DNA from 2 places in the Anoxynatronum sibiricum genome. Region 1 is predicted to be linked to the other one. Evidence: predicted binding sites of a transcription regulator. Region 1 holds the regulator's gene; the other holds the start of a gene.
What was found. The regulator HrcA, encoded in region 1, represses chaperone genes, less so after heat shock. The targets are predictions, from matches to a motif close to TGTTAGCACTCNNNNNNNNNGAGTGCTAACA.
Positions count from the first base shown of each region.

Region 2: the regulator HrcA is predicted to act here: its motif matches at 1,988-2,018, upstream of groES (co-chaperone GroES).

Region 1 covers NZ_JBCITM010000003.1:207,573-212,008, forward strand. Annotated here, with positions in the region: gene lepA (translation elongation factor 4) at 1-911, shown strand, start outside; gene hemW (radical SAM family heme chaperone HemW) at 976-2,133, shown strand; gene hrcA (heat-inducible transcriptional repressor HrcA) at 2,238-3,263, shown strand; gene grpE (nucleotide exchange factor GrpE) at 3,424-4,023, shown strand; gene dnaK (molecular chaperone DnaK) at 4,097-4,436, shown strand, end outside.
Region 2 covers NZ_JBCITM010000022.1:63,940-68,375, forward strand. Annotated here, with positions in the region: gene AAIG11_RS15560 (DUF554 domain-containing protein) at 1-179, shown strand, start outside; gene AAIG11_RS15565 (methyl-accepting chemotaxis protein) at 211-1,746, shown strand; gene groES (co-chaperone GroES) at 2,073-2,357, shown strand; gene groL (chaperonin GroEL) at 2,408-4,054, shown strand; partial or broken gene AAIG11_RS15580 (hypothetical protein) at 4,182-4,436, shown strand, end outside.

The sequences.
Region 1 (4,436 bases):
TTTACTGCGGCATCTATCCGGCTGAAGGCGAAAAGTTTGAAGATGTAAAAGATGCCTTGGAAAGACTCCAAGTGAATGATGCGGCACTGGTTTTTGAAAACGAAACTTCTGCAGCGCTTGGTTTCGGATTTCGCTGTGGTTTCCTGGGGTTGCTTCACATGGAAATTGTTCAGGAACGTCTGGAGCGGGAGTTTGATCTTGATCTGGTGACCACTGCCCCAAGTGTTATCTATCAGGTGCATAAAACCAACGGCGAAATGGTCATGATACAAAATCCTGCCAACCTGCCCCAGCCTCAGGAAATCCGACTTATTGAAGAACCCATTGTCAAAGCAAGCATTATGGTGCTGAATGAGTATGTAGGGTCTGTCATGGAGCTTTGTCAGGAACGCCGGGGAATGATGAAGGAAATGACCTATTTGGACCAGACAAGGGTGAATATTAATTACGAACTTCCCTTGAATGAAGTGATTTATGACTTTTTTGATGCGCTGAAATCCCGAACCCGCGGTTATGGATCCCTTGATTACGAAATGCTGGGGTATCGGGAATCACAGCTAGTCAAGCTGGATATTCTCATTAACGGAGAACAGGTGGATGCCCTTTCCTTTATTGTACACACGAGCAAAGCCTACGAACGGGGACGGCTCATGTGTGAAAAACTGAAGGATGAAATTCCGCGACACCAGTTCGCGGTTCCCATCCAGGCATCCATCGGGCAAAAAATCATTGCACGTGAAACGGTCAAAGCGTTACGCAAGGATGTGCTTGCAAAATGTTACGGTGGTGACATCTCTCGCAAAAAGAAACTGCTGGAAAAGCAAAAAGAAGGCAAGAAGCGCATGCGACAAGTGGGCAATGTTGAAGTGCCTCAGAAAGCCTTTATGTCAGTGCTCAAGCTGGATAGTTAAAGTGACTGCCGGCAAATGCGATTATTTCAGCAGTTATCCATTTCATGAAAAGTAGGTTTTGAAAATGTTGAGCAATCAACACTCTTTAAGCGTTTACATTCACATACCATTCTGTCGTCAAAAATGCCATTACTGTGATTTTTTATCATGGCCCAACCGCATTGAAGATCTTGACACATATGTGGAAGCACTGTTGGCAGAAGTAGATCTTTACCGGGGTCGACTGGCTGAAAGGCCGGTCGCCACGGTTTTTTTTGGTGGCGGCACACCTTCGCTGCTGACAGGCGTTCATACCAGTCGTATTCTGGAGAAACTGGCATCAGCGGGAAGCCTCACAAAAGATGCAGAAATCACCATGGAAGCAAATCCGGAGCAGTTGACCCTGGGTCAGTTGAAAGCTTATCGTCAGGCGGGAGTTAACCGCCTCAGTCTGGGTCTTCAAAGCACGCATGATCCGCTCCTTGCTTTTCTGGGGCGCAGGCACACTGCTGCCGACTTCTACCGGGTGGTGGAGCTTGCATGCCAGGCAGGGTTTGTCAATATGAACGCAGATTTGATCTTTGGAATTCCGGGTCAGCAATTGGAACAGTGGCAGGAATCACTGGAGACATTGGAAGCAATGAAGATATCTCATTTATCATGTTACGGCCTTACGTTTGAGCCCGGCACACCCCTTCATCGCCAGAGAGACTCAGGGACAGTATGTGCAGCAGACGAAGACTTGGAATACGCCATGTTTCGTTGGGGGATTGAGTGGTTGCAGCAGAAGGGATATCAGCATTATGAGATTTCCAATTATGCCCTTCCCGGGAAATCTTGTCTTCATAATATCACTTATTGGGAAAACAGAGAATATCTGGGCTTTGGAGCAGGTGCCCACGGTTTCTTGTCGGGCGAAAGAACTGCCAATAGTCAACAAATGGAAAGCTATGTCGCAGCAATCTACCAGGGTGAATTTCCTTACATGAGCTGCGAGAAGATCGGGCTGGCAGAGTCGGTGAGTGAAACCATGTTTTTAGGGCTGCGCATGCGGCGCGGGATTTCTGAGACAGTTTTTGAAAGTCGTTACGGGCGGTCGATGGCATCCTTTTTCGAAAAGGAGATAACTGAACTGATGCAACGGGGATTGTTGGAGCAACAATCAGGGTTTTTGCGATTGACTGAAAAGGGAATTGATTTATCGAACCTTGTATTTGAAAAACTGCTGGTGTCTTCCGGATAATTCCTGCGGAGAATGCTTGACAAAATTTCTGTGAAATGGTATTTTGATATCAAGAATTAGCACTCACCAAAGCAGAGTGCTAACAAAATAGGGTGATCATGATGATGTTAAATGATCGGAAACTCATGATCTTGCAGGCTATTGTCCGTGACTATATTGAGTCAGCAGAGCCTGTGGGGTCACGCAGTTTGTCAAAAAAATATGATCTGGGTATCAGCCCGGCAACGATTCGCAATGAGATGGCCGACTTGGAAGAGCTAGGCTATATTTTGCAGCCGCATACTTCTGCCGGAAGAGTGCCTTCTGACAAAGGCTATCGGCTTTATGTAGACCAACTGATGGAAATTAAGCAAACTGCCGACAAAAATCGGGTCAAAATCAAAACAGAGTTGCTGCGCCAGTATAATGAACTGGAACAGCTGCTGCAGTATACTTCCCGGCTGTTGTCTGAGTTCACAAGTTACACATCCATCGTGTTGGCGCCTCAGGTGAAAAAAAGCCGGTTGAAACAGATCAAGCTGACCCGAATTGATGACGCTCATTTATTGGCTATTTTTGTTACCAATACCGGGCTTATCCAAAATCCGGTATTTCGTGTGCCGCCAAATCTGACAGGAGATGACTTGGAAAAGATTGCCAATTTCCTGAACCAGAAGTTTGCCGGGATGCCGCTGGAAGAAATAGAAACCCAGTTAGTTCAAACACTTCAAACAGAACTGGCCCAGTTCCATTCAACGGTTCATGACATCATGCCTGAAATGTTCCGTGCGTTGGAACAAATGAGTGACATCAGCCTTTATCTCAGTGGAACAACTAATATTTTCAATTTTCCGGAGTTCAGTGACCTCACCAGAGCAAAAGATTTTCTAACATTGATGGAAGAAAAACAGGTGATTAGCCGCATGATTACTGATCCGGGAGGCGGCCAGCTTAAAATAACCATTGGCAGTGAGAATCAGGTGCAGCGCGCCAGGGAGTGCAGTATTGTCAGCGCCACCTATCAGGTTGATGATCAGACGCTGGGCTGGTTAGGCGTCATCGGCCCGACACGCATGGACTATGGACATGTTATTGATGTGTTAGATCAAATGAGCCGTTTGATGAGTCAGGCATTAAAAGATAAATCCTGATGAAAGTACGGTTTCCAAAATAAAGGGGGTGCGGAGCGGTTGCTTTGCACTCTACTTATGCAGTTGGTCAGTTGCCAGTTCAAAAGAATTCAAGTCAATTTGGAAAGATGAGAATACAGTTGAATAGTGAATATTATATTGAGAAGGCGGGTGTCATGCAGTGAAGAAAAAAGAACAGAACCAAGCGCAAGAACAATCTGAGCGAGCAGAACCGGACGCTTCAATGCAGGATAAGAGTGGTTCAGAAGAAGTTGATCCACTAAGTCCAAGTTCAACAGAGCCCGAAGCTCAAGCAAATGAAGAAACACCGCAACTGGAACGAATCGAATCACTTGAAACAGCCCTGCAGGAATCAGAGGATCGCCTTCTTCGGCTACAGGCAGAGTTTCTTAATTTTAAAAGGCGGGTGGAGAAGGAAAAAGCAGAGTTGCACAGTTTTGGTTGTGAAAACCTGGCCAAAGATCTGTTGCCGGTGCTGGACAACTTTGAAAGGGCACTGGAATCCGTTCAAGAGACAGACCCGCAGATTTATAAAGGAATTGAAATGATTCACCATCAAATGATTGAAGCCCTTAAGAAGCATGACATTAAAGAGATTGAAGCGTTGGGGCAGCCTTTCGATATGCATGAACATCATGCGGTGATGACTGAAGAAACCACTGAAGAGGAACAAAAGAACAACGTAGCGCTGGTGATGCAAAAAGGATACAGAATGAAATCCAGAGTACTGCGTCCCAGCATGGTCAAAGTGTATCAGTAAAATGAGCCACATATTAATCAATTTTCATCAATAGTAACCATATGATTCGTTTGATAAAAGGAGGAAACAATCAATGAGCAAAGTCATCGGTATTGATTTGGGAACCACCAACTCGTGTGTCGCGGTATTGGAAGGCGGCGAACCGGTTGTCATCACCAACTCTGAAGGAAATCGTACCACTCCATCTGTTGTTGCTTTTGGCAAAGAGGGAGAACGCATCATTGGAGAACCAGCCAAGCGTCAGGCAGTCACCAACTCAGAAAAAACCATCATGTCCATTAAACGACATATGGGATCAGACCACAAAGTGTCAGCTGACGGAAAAGACTATACACCACAGGACATTTCTGCCATGATCCTGCAAAAATTGAAAGCTGATGCAGAAAGCTATCTCGGAGAAACTGTGAAGGATG
Region 2 (4,436 bases), on a different contig from region 1:
TGATTCTGGAAATGTCAGCCATTGGGGGTCTTTTGATTGTGGGTATTGCCGTTAATATTCTTGAAATTAAACGAATCCCTGTCGGAAATATGTTGCCGGCCGTTTTTGTCCCACTATTTTACCCTGTGGTTGAACCTTTTTTAACGAAGTTGGTCCAATTCTTGCAAACATTATTCTAATGTCTTTTAGTAAGAAAGGGAGGTTGATCGCATGCAGATATTGATGGGAGTTGTCGCGGGAGTCGCAGTGGGGTTTGTGCTGTGCTATTTAACAGTTGCCGGAAAAGGGAGTAAGCTTCGCCAAAATGTGGGTAAGGTGCTGGAAGAGTACAGCCGGGGGAATGTGCTGAAAGAGATGGACACCACCGGATATGGTGCGGGAGACCAAATCATTCTCAAGCCACTGGGAGCATTGCACCAGATGCTGAAGAACTGGGTTTATCAGATTGTGCGATCCTCCAGTATCATCAGCCGGCTTACCCAGGAACTCAATGAGGATTCCCATGCCAGTTTAAAGGAAATTTCACAGCTGTCCCAGAAAATCAGTGACTTTTCGGCGGATGCCTATCAGGTGAGCAATGACATCATGGAAGCAGCTTCCATCTCTGAAGAGCTTTCCAGCGGCAGCGCGGAAATTGCCGCGGCTGGTCGACAGGTGCAGGAACGCACCGTTAAAACCAGGGAAGTGGTGGATGTCGGCGGGGAAGCCATTGAAAAAGCGATCCGAGTGATGGATGAAATTGGTCAAAAACTGGAAGGTACCGGCGATGAACTGAAAAAGCTTGATCAAATGATGAACAACATCACTGGGATGTCGGTAAAAATCAACAAGATTGCAGAGCAGATTAACTTACTCTCCCTGAATGCTTCCATCGAGGCGGCACGGGCCGGGGAAGCCGGCCGTGGCTTCACCATTGTCGCCCAGGAAATTGGAAAACTGGCAGACGAAAGTGCTGGCGCTTCCTCTGAGATCAGTCGTGTGGTCGAAGGGATCATGGGGCAGATGAATGCCACCCATGGTCTCATGGAGTCTGGTGTTTTGCAGGGACATGAAGGGCAGCAGGTGGGTCGTGAAGCCAGAGGAAAGCTGACGGAGATCATGAAAGCGATGGAGGAAATTCTTGAGGCCATTGGGCATATCAGCACAGTCACCGGTGAACAGTCGGAGGCCACCGAACAGTTGGCCACACACATTGAAAAAGTCGCGGCTTTCTCTCGTGATACCATGAGCACACTGGAACAGATCAACGGCATGATGGAACAACAGAATGCCTACATTGAAAAAAGCACACGGAAGGCAGATGAACTGTATGACATCAGCCATGGACTGGGCGAGTTTGGCGGTCAGTTCGACGAAATGCTGGGTCGCTGTCTGGTGCGATACAGCCAGCGTCTGGCAGATGAGATCAAGATGAAGAGCTTGCAGCAGGTTGATCTCAATGCATTTGCCCGCAAAACTGGAGCTGCCGATTTCTACGTCACTGATGAAACGGCTACCATTGTTGCCAGCTCTGACAAAGCGGCTATTGGGTTTCAGTTTCCCGATGATCCGGCTTCTCAGGCCTTCGATTTCCTTAAAATCCTGAAAGATCCCAAGCATCAAGTGATACAAAAAATGCAGCCACGAGACTTGGATAATGAATACTACAAGTTTGCTGGTGTGTCTCGCAGTGATGCAAAAGGCATTGTGCAGGCCTCGCTTGCCATGAGGGATATTCCTAAATTCCATATTCAAATGGACCTTTAGATATTTACAAAATGAATTTGATGACATTCTTCAAATAAACAGAAGATCTGAGAGCTCGTTCAGCGGGCTCTTTTTCTTTGAAGTATTCCTGAAGCAATAGCGAAGTGCAAACGAGAGTAATAACGAATAATAAGAAGAAATAGAGAGTAATAGGCATATAAATTGCTCAAATCGAATATAAAGGCTAATATCGTTTTCAAATAGGGTTTGCAAGCCATTTTTCTTTTCTATATGATAAGTGTGTTAGCACTCGATCAAGGTGAGTGCTAACAAATCGGTGAACAATGAAAAACCATAGAGAAATGAAAAAGGAGGCAAAAGAAGGTATGAACATTAAACCATTGGGCGATCGAGTTGTGATCAAGAAGTTGGAGGCAGAGGAAAAAACAAAAAGCGGTATCGTTCTTCCTGGAACAGCCAAAGAACAACCGCAAATGGCTGAAGTGCTGGCAGTAGGTCCTGGCGGCATGGTGGACGGTAAAGAAGTGAAAATGGAGCTGAAAGTCGGAGACAAAGTGATTTTCTCCAAATACTCCGGCACTGAAGTTAAACTGGATGGCGAAGAAGTAACTATTTTACGTCAAAATGACGTCTTGGCGATTGTAGAATAGATTTTCTGAATACCGGTAACTTGTAAATTACTAAGGAGGGAATTAGAATTATGGCTAAAGACATTAAATTTAAAGAAGACGCCAGACGCGCACTGGAAAGTGGTGTCAATCAACTGGCGAACACTGTTAAAATCACCCTTGGACCAAAAGGACGCAACGTCGTCATCGATAAGAAGTTCGGCTCACCCCTCATCACCAACGATGGTGTCACCATTGCCCGGGAGATTGAACTGGAAGATCCCTTTGAAAACATGGGGGCTCAACTGGTGAAAGAAGTTGCCACGAAGACTAACGACGTGGCCGGTGACGGTACCACCACTGCCACACTGCTGGCTCAGGCCATCATTCGTGAAGGTATGAAAAATGTGGCTGCCGGTGCAAATCCCATGATTCTTAAAAAAGGCATCTACAAAGCGGTTGAAACTGCTGTTGACGAACTGGGCAAAATTGCCCTGCCTGTGGAAAGTAAATCTGCCATTGCACAGGTAGGAGCCATCTCAGCCAGCGATGAAGAAATCGGCAATCTGATTGCTGATGCCATGGATAAAGTGGGCAAAGACGGTGTCATCACTGTTGAAGAATCCAAATCCATGGGAACCACACTGGAACTGGTGGAAGGAATGCAGTTTGATCGTGGATACCTGTCACCCTACATGGTAACTGATGCAGAAAAAATGGAAGCAGTTCTGAGTGAGGCTTTCGTTCTCATCACCGATAAGAAAATCTCCAATGTGCAGGACCTCTTACCATTGCTGGAACAAATCGTTCAACAGGGTCGCAAGCTGTTAATCATTGCAGAAGACATTGAAGGCGAAGCCCTGGCCACTCTGGTGGTGAACAAACTGCGCGGTACCTTCGAATGCGTTGCTGTGAAAGCACCTGGCTTTGGTGACAGAAGAAAAGCCATGCTGGAAGACATCGCTATTCTCACTGGCGGCAAAGTGATTTCCGAAGAACTGGGTTACGAGCTGAAAACAGCAACTATTGACATGTTGGGGCGCGCCCGCACCATTAAAGTGGACAAAGACAACACCACCATCGTGGAAGGCACTGGCGACCAGAAGACCATTCATGACCGCATTGCGCAAATCAAAAAACAGATTGAAGACACCACTTCAGACTTCGATCGTGAAAAACTGCAGGAACGACTGGCCAAGCTTTCCGGCGGTGTTGCAGTAATTCAGGTTGGTGCAGCCACCGAAACTGAACTGAAAGAGCGCAAGCTGCGCATTGAAGACGCTTTGAATGCTACACGTGCTGCTGTTGAAGAAGGCATTGTTGCCGGTGGCGGAACTGCCCTGGTGAACGTGATTCCTGCCATTGAAGAATTGCTGAAAGGCATGGCTGGGGATGAAAAAACCGGTGCGGCCATTGTTCGTCGTGCGCTGGAAGAACCTCTGCGCCAAATTGCAGAAAATGCTGGCCTCGAAGGATCGGTGATTGTTGAAAAAGTAATGAATTCCGATAAAAACATCGGCTTTGACGCACTGAATGAAAAATACGTGAACATGATTGAAGCAGGCATTGTTGATCCTAAAAAAGTGACCAGAAGTGCCCTTCAGAATGCAGGTTCCATTTCTGCAATGTTGTTGACCACCGAAAGTGCTGTGGTCGACCTGCCTGAAAAAGACGCTGCTGGTGCCCCAGGCGGCATGGGCGGCATGGGTGGCATGGGCGGCGGCATGGGCATGATGTAATTGTAAAGCTTAAGCACTTTACAGCACATCATTACCCGCAAAGCATAATACATTATGGAAACCAGGGCGGTGACATTTCGCCCTGGTTTTTATATGGAACAACAGTGCTTACAAGGGGTTTGATTCATTGAAAAAAATCGATGGAAAAACAATAAAAAACTTGCAAAAAATTCGCTCATTTGCTATAATGAACTTAAGGAAGATGACTCCTTCCTCGAATCCTCTCAAAAAAGACGTTGAGGTGCTGCACAAAGGAGTATCCCACTGTACCAGGCAACACCAAGCAACACCAGGCAACACCAAGCAACACCAAGCAACACCAAGCAACACCAAGCAACACCAAGCAACACCAAGCAACACCAAGCAACACCAAGCAACACCA